One region of the Planococcus sp. RAB007_Raresut genome, then DNA from elsewhere that is predicted to be linked to it. Evidence: a T-box and tRNA genes for the amino acid it is inferred to sense, from the RefSeq annotation. Region 1 holds a T-box; the other regions hold tRNA genes.
What was found. The T-box of region 1 lies ahead of argS (arginine--tRNA ligase). A T-box ahead of a tRNA ligase gene usually reads a tRNA of that ligase, here a tRNA-Arg.
Positions count from the first base shown of each region.

Region 2: it has a tRNA-Arg gene. The T-box ahead of argS (arginine--tRNA ligase) is inferred to sense a tRNA for this amino acid. The anticodon was not compared.
Region 3: it has a tRNA-Arg gene. The T-box ahead of argS (arginine--tRNA ligase) is inferred to sense a tRNA for this amino acid. The anticodon was not compared.

Region 1 is NZ_JBXYIF010000001.1:362,450-366,651, reverse strand. Features, by position in the region: gene AC2Q9J_RS01780 (3-keto-5-aminohexanoate cleavage protein) at 1-469, shown strand, start outside; gene dsdA (D-serine ammonia-lyase) at 578-1,909, shown strand; gene AC2Q9J_RS01770 (TIGR04104 family putative zinc finger protein) at 1,943-2,257, shown strand; T-box leader at 2,273-2,477, shown strand; gene argS (arginine--tRNA ligase) at 2,533-4,202, shown strand, end outside.
Region 2 is NZ_JBXYIF010000003.1:161,524-165,725, reverse strand. Features, by position in the region: gene AC2Q9J_RS07435 (YdcF family protein) at 1-178, opposite strand, end outside; gene AC2Q9J_RS07430 (PhzF family phenazine biosynthesis protein) at 327-1,244, opposite strand; tRNA gene AC2Q9J_RS07425 (tRNA-Arg) at 1,437-1,510, opposite strand; gene AC2Q9J_RS07420 (XTP/dITP diphosphatase) at 1,658-2,257, opposite strand; gene rph (ribonuclease PH) at 2,254-3,003, opposite strand; gene racE (glutamate racemase) at 3,079-3,888, opposite strand; gene AC2Q9J_RS07405 (MarR family winged helix-turn-helix transcriptional regulator) at 3,899-4,202, opposite strand, start outside.
Region 3 is NZ_JBXYIF010000007.1:121,384-125,585, reverse strand. Features, by position in the region: gene whiA (DNA-binding protein WhiA) at 5-955, shown strand; gene AC2Q9J_RS15290 (HPr family phosphocarrier protein) at 1,027-1,284, shown strand; gene clpP (ATP-dependent Clp endopeptidase proteolytic subunit ClpP) at 1,331-1,945, opposite strand; tRNA gene AC2Q9J_RS15280 (tRNA-Arg) at 2,114-2,185, shown strand; gene AC2Q9J_RS15275 (glutaredoxin family protein) at 2,343-2,573, shown strand; gene AC2Q9J_RS15270 (sugar-binding transcriptional regulator) at 2,681-3,724, shown strand; gene gap (type I glyceraldehyde-3-phosphate dehydrogenase) at 3,726-4,202, shown strand, end outside.

The DNA.
Region 1 (4,202 bases):
GACTCCGGAGAGGCGATACCGGAATATCAGAGAATGGGAATTCCGGCCGGATTATACTTCAGTGAATCTCTCAGAGCCTGGAAGCGTAGAACTTTGGAATTTGCTGAAGAATAAAGGGATTAAACCGGAAGCGGGGATATGGAATCTCAACGACGCCGAAATTTTTGTGAAGCATAAGCTGGACCTGTTTTGTGAACGAGTTCTGATTGAGATGTTCTTCGAAGAAGAAGAGGAAGCAATTCGCCAAGCTAACCAGATCAGCGATATTATAGCCGAGCATAATCATTCATTGGAACAGGTGCATCAGGGAGAAGGGATAAATACATGGGGGGTAATTGATAATGCCCTGTCCCAAGATTACGGAGTGCGAATCGGCCTGGAGGATACATTGGTTTTGAGGAATGGGGTAAGGGCATCGGGAAATGTTGAACTATACAGAGAGTTAAAGATGGGGCAAGCTGCATTTTAAATCTAAATATGGATTCCCCGAAATGCATTCAGATCAGAAACTGAAATCATCAACTATTTCATGTATGATGAGGAGAGAAGCAGTCACTCAGCAGAAAGGATGATTCCAATGGCAGTTACGCAACAGCAACTCAACGATTGGCAGCAGAAGTACCCTTTATTATCCGACGTGATGGATTTTCGGCCGGTGTTATGGCTGAATCCGAATGAAACGAAGACTTCGGATCTCGGACAACTGGCGGTAACGAAAGAGGATATGCAAGGAGCGGAGGAGCTATGGCAGCGCTTTGCGCCTTTTTTGGCGATAGCGTTTCCTGAAACGGCAGAAGCTGGAGGAATCATCGAGTCACCATTGAAAGAAATTTCCTCAACTAAAGACATTTTAGAAACCACTTACAGCACAAAAATTCCCGGCAGACTGTTCCTGAAATGTGACAATGAACTCGCGGTCGCGGGATCGATCAAAGCGCGCGGCGGCTTTTATGAAGTGCTGCATCATGCGGAGCAATTGGCGCTGGAGAGTGGCATGATCACTGATGGCGATGATTACAGCAAGTTTGCATCCAAGGAGTTCAAGGATTTCTTCGGCCAATATTCAATCGGCGTGGGTTCGACAGGCAATTTGGGACTAAGCATCGGTATTATCAGTGCGGAGCTCGGCTTTTCCGTTTCCGTCTATATGTCGGCTGATGCAAAAGCGTGGAAGAAGGACTTGCTGCGCGCTAAAGGCGCCATCGTCCATGAATTTGAAGGCGATTTCGGTGAAGCCATTCTGGAGGGACGTCAACAGACCAAAGAGAACCCAATGGCTTATTTTGTCGATGATGAAAATTCGAAGCATCTGTTTCTTGGCTACAGCACTGCAGCTTTCCGCCTGAAAAAACAATTGGATGATCTGGATATGACTATTGATGCGGAACATCCTCTGGTCGTTTATTTGCCATGCGGTGTTGGCGGGTCGCCGGGCGGCATCACGTTCGGGCTCAAACAGATTTATGGCGATGCCGTCCATTGCTTCTTTGTGGAACCGACGCATTCGCCGTCTGTCCTGATCGGTTTGATGACGGGGCAGAAAGAAAAAGTCTGCGTCCAGGATTTCGGAATCGATAATTTGACTGAAGGCGACGGCCTTGCAGTCGGCAGGCCATCGAGTTTCGCTTCGTCAATCAGTGAAAAATTGATCAGCGGCATTTATACACTTGAAGACGAAGAACTATACCGGTTATTGGCAATTCTGGCCGATGGCGATGACATTTTTGTCGAGCCATCTGCAGCTTCATCTTTACTCGGACCGGTTAAATTGAGTCAAGAGGAATATCTGTCCACGCGCGGTGTGGATCCAGATAAGGCTGTACACATTGCCTGGTCTACCGGCGGCGCCTTGGTGCCTGAGGAAAATATGCAGGCGATGTACGAAAGAGGCAAAAATTTACGCGAATAAAAGATCGTTTTTTAGCTAGAAGGAGCCGGAAGAATGCAGAGATGCGAAAACTGTAAGCAAGCTTTCAAATGGAACCAGCTTTATCAATCGTTATGGCTCGCTTTTCGGCCGGTTAGTTGCCGGAAATGCGGTACAGTGCATAAAGTAGCCAGTGCCTCTCGGCTATTGGCGGTTTTATTGCTGCTGGTGCCTGTGATTTATATTTCGATTTTTATGCAGAATCTGGAGCTGGGAAGAGTCATGTTGCCGATTGTGGCTGTGATTGCCCTGGTTTCAACAGGCCTGCCATTTCTCCTTAAATATGAAAAAGTCGAATCAAGCATTGACACAAATTATGGAAATCGGTAAGATAACAAAAATACATTAAATTCTGGGAAGATAAGAGTAGGTATATGGAGTGTCGAAGCGAGCCGGGGATGGTGGAAGCCTGGCGGCCGAAGTATACCGAACCGCATATCTGAGAAACCGCCTGAACTCGAGTAGGGCAGGTCGGCTGGCGCCGTTACCGCTTTAAGCAGGTCCGATGATCGGGCAATCAGAGTGGTACCGCGGGAACCCCGTCTCTAATTCATATTAGAGACGGGGTTTTTTCTTTTTTACCGGGAAACAGGAGGAGTGGAACGATGGATTATAACAAATTGTTTGCAGAGGAAATCGAGAAAAATCTGGATGGTGGAATGGATTTAGGGAAGATAATGGGTTTAGTTGAAAAACCGAAGTTTGATGGCCAGGGTGATTTGGCGTTTCCCTGTTTTTCATTGGCGAAGATCCAAGGCAAGGCACCGCATTTGATTGCAGTGGAGTTAGCGGAGCGGATAAAACATCCTGTGTTCGAGGATGTCGTTGCTGCAGGACCATATGTAAACTGCTTCTTGAAAAAATCAGCCGTCAGTAAAGAGTTGCTGCAAACGATCGTGGAAGAAAAGGCGGCATATGGCGGGAGCGGGCTCGGTCAAGGCAAAAATATCACCATCGACTTTTCATCCCCCAATATTGCAAAACCTTTTTCGATGGGACATCTGAGGTCGACGGTGATCGGGAATTCATTGGCGAAAATCGTTGAAAAGGTTGGATATAAAGCAGTGGGGATCAATCATCTGGGAGACTGGGGCACGCAGTTCGGAAAATTGATCGTCGCATATAAAAAATGGGGCGATGAAGCGGCGGTGAAGGAAAATCCGATACCGGAATTATTGTCGCTGTATATTAAATTCCATGAGGAAGCTGAAGGTGACCCTGGCCTGGAAGACGAGGCCAGAAAGTGGTTTTGGCAACTGGAGAATGGCGACGTGGAAGCGGAAGAATTATGGACATGGTTTAAAGATGAATCGCTGAAGGAATTCAGCAAAATTTATGAACTGCTGGAAGTGGATTTCGACTCGTATGCCGGTGAAGCCTTTTATAACGATAAGATGGCTGCGACTATCGAATTGCTGAGGTCGAAAGATTTGCTTACGGAGTCCCAAGGCGCGGAAGTGGTGGATTTGACTGAAGAAGGGCTGCCGCCGTTTCTGATCAGGAAAAGTGACGGCGCAACGCTTTACGGCACACGGGATCTGACGGCCGCTTTATACAGAAAAGTGAATTATCACTTTGCAAAATCGCTTTACGTGGTTGGGCAAGAACAGACGCTGCATTTCAGGCAATTGAAATTGGTGCTGAAAAAGATGGGATATGACTGGTCGGATGATATGGAACACATTCCGTTCGGATTCATATTGAAAGACGGGAAAAAGATGTCGACCCGTAAAGGGAAAGTGGTTTTATTGGATCAGGTGTTAAAAGACGTAATCCAGCTGGCGGAAAAAAATATCGAAGAGCGGAATCCGGCACTGGCGAATAAAACGGAAACCGCACAAATGGTGGGCGTCGGTGCAGTGATTTTCCACGATTTGAAAACGGAGCGGCAGAATAACGTCGAGTTTTCACTGGAGGCAATGCTGCGTTTTGAAGGTGCAACGGGACCTTACGTCCAGTACACCCACGCCAGAGCCTGCTCGATTTTGCGGAAATCAGGAATTTCGGTGGATGAGATTAAGGCTGTTGGACTGGACGACAGCTACAGTTGGGAAGTCATCAAGGATTTGATGGCATTTCCGGAGGTGATTTTGAAAAGCTTTGAGCAAAGCGAACCTTCCGTTATTGCAAGATACGCAATCGAACTGGCACAGGATTTCAATAAATACTATAGCCACGTGAAAGTATTGGAAGATGATGGGCAGCTGGAAGGAAGACTGGCTTTGGTTTTTGCCGTTACTGTGGTGCTGAAGGAAAGCCTCCGTTTGCTCGGTAT
Region 2 (4,202 bases), on a different contig from region 1:
ATGGTTCATCTCCCCATACTGCAGTTCCCAAAACGATGGCTGCGTCCGCCTTCACGAGCTCGGAAGTTTGTGCGTAAGTCCATATATCATAAGCGGCAGTTCCGCTGAATCCAACAAGCAATACTAAAGCAGCAAAAAATATTTTAACCGGCAGTTTCGTCAGCAATTTCCAGTTCATCCTACTTTCTGTTATTCATCTATTACCTCAGAACAGTTTAGCAAATCCGGCTGTGCGATTGGAAGAGTTTCGTAGAAAATATTTTCACTTTATTCAGCCGCTTCACAAAATATCCATGAACTTAAGATTTAACGATAATCCTATGCTCTTAGATGAACAGCTCGCCTTTGCCAAATGTGACCGAGTTGCCGCCGATTTTCACTTCTTCTATATCTTCCGCAGTTCCATTGATAGTGATATTGATGAAACTTGGACGCCCCATTTCAAATCCTTGTTCACTTGTAATCGTATAAATGCCATTTTCAGCAATCGGCAAAACTCGATGTTTAACTAAATAAGCACCCATTGGGCCACTTGCAGCACCGGTGGCGGGATCTTCCGAAATCCCCATTGCCGGAGCGAACATCCTTCCATGAACCGAGGATTCTTTGTTTTCCGTTTCTGAACTAAAAGCAAAGATATGCTGATAGTTCGGTTGGCCTTTGAAATGCTGCTCCCAAACATCGAGTCGGAATTGGATTCTGCGAATAGCTTCGAGAGAACGGATCGGGACAAACAGAAAAGGGACCCCTGAGGATACCATTTGTATAGGAAGATCTGAAACGAGGTCCGCATCAGTTAAAGAAAGAAGGTCAGCTGCCAGTTCTCTATTGCCGAAACTTTCATCGAAAGAAGGCATTGGCTGCTTCATTTCAACTTTCACGACTCGCCCCTGCTCTTTCAGAACCGCAACCCGTATTTCGCCGACTTCTTCCTCAAAGACAAACTCATTCCAACCGTCTGTAGTCGGCACTAGACCATTAGAAGCTAAAACATAAGCAGCTCCGATTGTCGGGTGGCCAGCCATTGGCAATTCCATTTGCGGCGTGAAGATCCTCAACTTTCTCGTATTCGTACTTTTATGCGGCGGATAAATAAAAACTGTTTCGGAAAGATTCAGCTCCCTGGCAATCTTCTGCATCGTTTCAGTTGATAGATCGGTTCTACCCTCGACCACTGCCAGTTGATTACCGCCAAAAGGAATATCAGTAAATACGTCCACTAATGTATAGGATAAAGTTTTCAAGGTTGGCCCCCTCACAGATTTACTTGAGTAGTTTTAATTAATTTATATACTGATTTGAAATTGATATCTATTAACCATTATAACCATTTACACTCCGGGATTCGACGCAAACAGAAAAAAGCCCGAAACCGTTGGACTTCAACGATTTCGGGCTTTTTTCCTTTTCATTAGGATGTCTATAATCAGACTGTACGTCCCAGGAGCGATTCGAACGCCCGACCGACGCCTTAGAAGGGCGTTGCTCTATCCAGCTGAGCTACTGGGACATGGCTTTCTGCTCAATGCAAACTTAACTGATGAACAGCTTGTTTTGCATTCTATTTCGAAAGACAATTTTAATTATAGAAATCTTTTATGAAAATGTCAACGCTATTTTAAAAAAACATTTCAAAATCGTTAAAATCGATGGCAGCTCAGTTGCCGGACAAGCCAGGCATTGCTTTCCCTAGTTCACGAATAGCATTTCCACGGTGGGAAACTGATGCTTTTTCAGAAGGTTTCATTTCGGCCATCGTTTTTTCAAGAGCAGGCACATAAAAGATCGGATCATACCCGAATCCGTTTTCGCCTTTTCTCTCATCAATGATCAAACCTTCACAGGTTCCTTCAAAAAGAAGAGTTTCCTGGCCTGGGGATGCCAAAGCTAAAACACAGCGGAAACGCGCTGTCTTTTCGTCATCCGGTACCTGGACCATTTTCTGCAAAACTTTATCAATATTGGATTCATCGTTTCTTTCATCGCCTGAATAGCGGGCAGAATAGACACCCGGTTCGCCGTCAAGCGCATCGATTTCCAGACCGCTGTCATCAGCGATTACGGTCGCCTGCAGTTCCTGGGCAATCGCTTCCGCTTTCAGGATAGCATTCGCTTCGAAGGTCTCGCCGGTTTCTTCGACATCCATGTGCGGAGCCACATCATGCAAAGTCAGTACTTTATAGCCCATTGGTTCAAGCAATTGTTCGAAATCCTTGGCCTTGCCCTTGTTTTTCGTCGCAATGATTATCTCTTTCATAATTCCGACCTCGTTTCTTCTCCGATCCGGAGTGCGGTTTCACCTAAAATTTCTTTCTGCTTTTCAATTAATTGACGGATTCCGGCTTCACCGAGATCCAGCATTTCATTTAATTGAGCACGTGTAAAGGTGGATTCTTCACCCGTTCCCTGCAGCTCGACAAAATGGCCTTTGCCGGTCATTACCAGGTTCATATCAACTTCTGCTGTTGAATCTTCGCTGTAATCCAAATCAAGGATAGCGCCATTCTCTTTTGTGATGCCGACACTTGTGGCTGCCAGAAAATCCGTTACAGGGAAAGCCGTCAGATCAAGTTTGCTGATGGCCATGACCATCGCCACGTATGCTCCCGTGATAGAAGCTGTCCGCGTGCCGCCGTCTGCCTGAATGACATCGCAATCAAGCCACAAGGTGCGTTCGCCCAGTTTTTCAAGATCCACGACAGCACGCAATGCACGGCCGATCAAACGTTGGATTTCCATCGTACGGCCGCCAATTTTACCCGCTGACGCTTCACGGCGATTACGGCTGCCTGTCGCACGCGGCAGCATGGCATACTCAGCTGTAATCCAGCCTTTCCCTTGCCCGCGCAGGAAACCTGGAACTTTTTCTTCTATTGTCGCTGTACAGATCACCTTCGTCTGCCCCACCGTAATCAATACGGATCCTTCCGGGTGGATCAGATATTCTGCCTGCATATTGACCGGACGCAATTCATCCGCTTTTCTTTCATCTGCTCTTGTCATGGATATCCTCCTTATATTTACTCGATTAGCGTACCATATTTTATAGGGACCGACAAAAACCTGACAGCAGCGCCATCAGGTTTGAGAGAATTTAATTGAGTGAATGACCGGTTTTTCAATCTCCAGCCATTTTTTGATGATCGTTTCAAAAATCGAAGTGGAACCTGATGTGTAGAATTTATGCACTCGCCGTTTACCAGCTGGAGCCAGCATGCCCTGAAAACGCAGGTGATTTTCTACATCCTTGGCGGTTTCAGAAGCGGATGACAATACCGTCACAGATGGTCCGAACTTCTCCTGGATGAATTCCTGCAAAAGCGGATAATGCGTGCAGCCCAGTATGGCGGTATCAAAATGCTTGCGGTCCAATTGTGCAAGCGTCTCCCTTACCATTTTTCTGGCAAATTCACCTTCGTACTCATCACTTTCCACCAATGGCACAAATTTAGGGCATGCCAGCTGGACGATATGGCATGACGACATCAACGATTTTAAAGCATTTTCGTATGCGCCGCTTTTTACTGTGCCGATTGTGCCAAGCACAGCGATTTCTTTCGTGGCCGAAACTTTCATCGCTGCCCGTGCACCTGGAAAAATGACACCGATGACCGGAATCGGCAATTTTTTCTGCAACGAATCAAGCGTTGCAGCGGTCGCCGTATTACACGCGATGACCAGCAGCTTGATATTCTTATCCATTAGCGCACGCGCCATTTGCCAAGTATATTTTCTGACTTCCGCTTGTGGACGAGGCCCATACGGACACCTTGCATTGTCTCCGATGTACAGCACTTGCTCGTTCGGCAAAAGCCGCATGATTTCTTTCGCGACAGTCAAGCCGCCGACTCCTGAATCGATTACTCCGATTGGCGCATTCGCTTGCATGTTTCCGCCCCTATTTCATGTTCGTGTGCAATTTCTCCAATAAGAATGAAAATTGCTCCACTTCTTCTTCGCTGAATTCAGTCAGGACGTTCTGTAAATAATCCTGGCGTTTCTCAATCACTTCTTCGATGATGCGCTCGCCTTCTTTCAAAAGCTTGATACGCACAACGCGGCGATCTTGTTCCTCACGAATCCTTACGACCAGTTCATTCTTTTCCATGCGGTCAACCAAATCCGTTGTCGTGCTGAACGCGAGATACATCTTATTCGACAAATCGCCGATCGTCATATCACCATGTTCGAAAAGCCATTGC
Region 3 (4,202 bases), on a different contig from region 1:
TGAATTGTCGTTCGCTTCGGAAACAAAAAAAGAAATGACGCAAATTGAAGTGGATGAATGCTGTGGCAAGGCCGAGTTATCGGCATTGATACGGATGAATGGCACGCTGTCGTTTTCGAGCAGGCAATTGAGCGTGGATATACAGACAGAGAATGCCGCGATTGCCCGCCGGATCTACACACTTTTAAAACGCTTCTATCCGCCGTATCCAGTGGAGTTGCTGGTGCGGAAAAAGATGCGACTCAAAAAGAATAACGTTTATATTTGCCGGATCCGGGATGGTTCCAAACATATCCTAGAAGACCTATTGATCATCACTGAAGGTTTTCAGTCCCAGCAGGAAATTGATAAGAAGCTGATCGAGAAAAATTGCTGTAAACGTGCATATTTGCGCGGTGCTTTTTTGGCTGGAGGTTCTGTCAATAACCCGGAAACTTCATCCTATCATCTTGAAATATACTCATCTGACCGAGATCATGCGGATTCCCTCACAGAATTGATGAACTTTTTCCATTTGAACAGTAAGACGATCGAACGGAAAAAAGGCTTTGTCACTTATTTGAAAGAAGCTGAAAAAATCTCTGATTTCCTCAGCATTGCCGGTGCGCATTCAGCTTTATTGAAATTCGAGGATGTTCGGATTATCAGGGATATGCGGAACAGCGTCAACCGATTGGTCAATTGTGAAACCGCCAATCTCAATAAAACCATCGACGCGGCTCTTCGCCAAGTGGAAAATATTCGCTTTATCGATTCGGTTATTGGCGTGGAACAGCTGCCGGAGCGTTTGCGTGAAATTGCCAGGCTGCGCGTCGAGTATCAGGATGTTACACTGAAGGAGCTCGGTGAAATGGTATCAACCGGGAAAGTCAGCAAATCCGGTGTCAATCACCGACTTCGGAAGATTGACGAAATCGCTGAATCATTGAGAAAAGGCGAAACGATCGGCGGTTAACTGCCGCAGTTCTTTCATATAAATCAATAGAATCATATTACAGTACAGTCAATTTTCTGAGGAGGATATGCATGGTTGAGAAACAAGTGAGTGTACAATTGAAATCAGGTTTACAAGCCAGACAGGCGGCTTTATTTGTTCAGGAAGCAAACAGATATAATTCAGACGTCTACCTCGAAAAAGAGGGAAAGAAAGTAAATGCTAAAAGTATCATGGGCATTATGAGCCTGGCGATCAGCAAAGGCACTGAAGTACAAATTTCAGCAGACGGTTCTGATGAAGAATCTGCGGTTGAAGCTTTGGCTGCGCTAATCGAAAAAGAAGCATAAGAAAACCCCGCAGCATTCGCTGCGGGGTTCTTTCATGCTTTAAATATTAAATATCTTCTTTCTTATGTTCATTAGGCAATTTGCTGCGAGTGATGATCTGATCGATCAAACCATATTCAAGAGCACGTTCAGCTGTCATGAAGTTATCGCGATCAGTGTCTTTTGAGATGACATCAAGCGATTGGCCAGTGCGGTCAGCAAGAATCTGGTTCAATTTTTCACGCAGGAACAAGATCCGTTTTGCTGCAATCTCGATTTCAGTTGCTTGGCCTTGTGCACCGCCAAGTGGCTGGTGAATCATAACTTCAGCATTCGGAAGCGCATAGCGTTTTCCTTTTGTACCTGCTGCAAGAAGGAAAGCGCCCATTGACGCTGCCATACCGATGCAGATCGTTTGAACATCTGGACGGATGAATTGCATCGTATCGTAGATAGCCATACCGGCTGTAATGCTGCCGCCCGGGCTGTTAATATAGATGGAAATATCTTTATCAGGATCTTCGGCTTCTAAAAACAGAAGCTGTGCAACGATTGAGTTTGCAACATTATCGTCGATGCCGCTGCCGAGCATGATGACACGGTCTTTCAATAAACGCGAGTAAATGTCGTAAGCGCGCTCGCCTCGGCTCGTCTGTTCAATTACTGTTGGAATTAAATTCATAGAAAATCCTCCTTGTGTAAGTGATAACATTCAGCACTGAAATACATTTCAGCTGTATTATTATCATACACATCTTGGTCAATGAAGGTCAAATCTAACGAATTGAAAATATCAACTTGATAAGTGCCGCCATATTTTGTATACTGGTAAAGTCGCTAATGACGATTCGCCCTCGTAGTGTAATGGATAACACCCAAGATTCCGATTCTTGTAATGGGGGTTCGATCCCCTCCGAGGGCATATGATGAGACCCGCTTGCCAGTATTTGGCGGAGCGGGTTTTCTTATATATATAAGAAAACTCATAAAATTTTCCCTGTTGATTGATCCGTAGTGATTATTTTAACTGATTTTTAATTTGCTGAGATAATAATTTCTTTAAAGAAAGAAGGCTGGCCATGCTGACACTTTATACCCGTCCTAATTGTCCATTATGTGAAGAAGCGAAACTAATGCTTAAACTGATACAAGAAGATTTTCCGGTGGAGTTCAAGGAAGTGAATATAGAAGAGGATGACCGGCTGCATGAAAAATACATGCTGATGATTCCGGTACTTGAAGAAGATGACAAAGTATTGATCTATGGCAATATCGGGTATGCCGAAATTCTGGAAGCGTTGAATTACTGACGCTTCTTTTTTGTTGCAATCAGAATTACTATTAGGTAGAATGAATTTAGTGGGACAGAAAATTACCTAGTGGGATAAATTTCGTCCAGCTGGAATGGAGTGAATCTATGGATGCTTTATCTTCAGCACAGAATAAACTGTTGCCGGAAATGTCCGTGCTCCTGAAAAAACGTTATCAAATCCTGCAGACAATCAATCAGGAACAGCCGATTGGCAGGAGAACCTTGAGTGAATTTTCCGGAATGACGGAACGCGATATCCGAAAAGAAACGGATCTTCTGCGGGAACAGCAATTGATCGAGATGAAATCCGCCGGCATGGTGATTACCAGGCAAGGCGAGGAAGTTCTCGATTCTTTAAAATCCTTTATGCAAAAGCTGACTGGGATTGCAGATCTTGCAGAAAGATTGAAAAAGCATTTGAAAATATCGGATGTCATTGTAGTTCCTTTGGATTCTGACAAAGCAGTCACAGTTAAAAAAGGGATCGGTAAAGAAGCTGCTCGTCTTCTGGAAGCGAATTTCATCGGTGAAACCAAAGTTGCCGTGACCGGAGGCAGCACGATGGCGGCAATCGCCAAAGAATTGAAAGGCGATAAAGCCTATCCCCCTTTGCAATTCATTGCTGCGCGCGGTGGCCTGGGTGAAGATGTTCTGCATCAGGCGAATACGATTGCTTCAGCTTTTGCTGAAAAAACCGGTGGTTCATTTAAAACGCTTTATTTGCCGGATCATCTAAGTGAAGAAGCTTATGCCATGATGATGAAAGAACCGCTTATCAAGGAAATGATGGACCTTTATGAACAAACGGATCTTGTTGTCCATGGAATCGGCAATGCCGAAGAAATGGCGCTAAGGCGGCAGTCGACTGCTGAAGAAGTTCAGATGATCACGGAAGGCGGCGCTGTCAGCGAGGCATTCGGGTATTACTTCGATGCAGATGGCAATGTTGTTTACCGCATCCGTTCAGCGGGAATCCAATTGGAACAAGTGCAAAAAGCCCCTGCGATTATTGCAGTAGCTGGCGGGCACTCGAAAGCGAAAGCGATAATTTCATATTTCAAAAATGCACCTGAACGGTCAGTACTTGTGACTGATGAAGGTGCCGCAACAGAAATTCTTAACCTTATAGAAAACTTAGGAGGAAAATAATATGACTTTAAAAATGGCGATTAACGGCTTTGGCCGCATTGGACGTATAGTATTCCGTGAAGCATTGGCAAACCCTGAAGTGGAAGTAGTTGCAGTAAATGATTTAACAGATGCAGCAATGCTTGCTCATCTATTGAAATACGATTCGATCCACGGTACCTTGGATGCAGAAGTTTCAGCAAGCGGCGAAAATATTGTTGTCAACGGCAAAGAAATTAAAGTCTTCTCTGAAAAAGATCCAGCGCAATTACCTTGGAAAGATCTTGGAATCGACATCGTACTGGAGTCGACAGGAATCTTCACGACTGAAGAAAAAGCTTCAAAACACATCGAAGCTGGAGCTAAGAAAGTTATCCTTTCAGCGCCTGGTAAAAACGGCATGAAAATGCTAGTTATGGGCGTCAACGAAGATTCGTACAACCCTGAAGAGCACCATGTCGTTTCGAACGCATCGTGCACTACAAACGGCTTGTCTGGT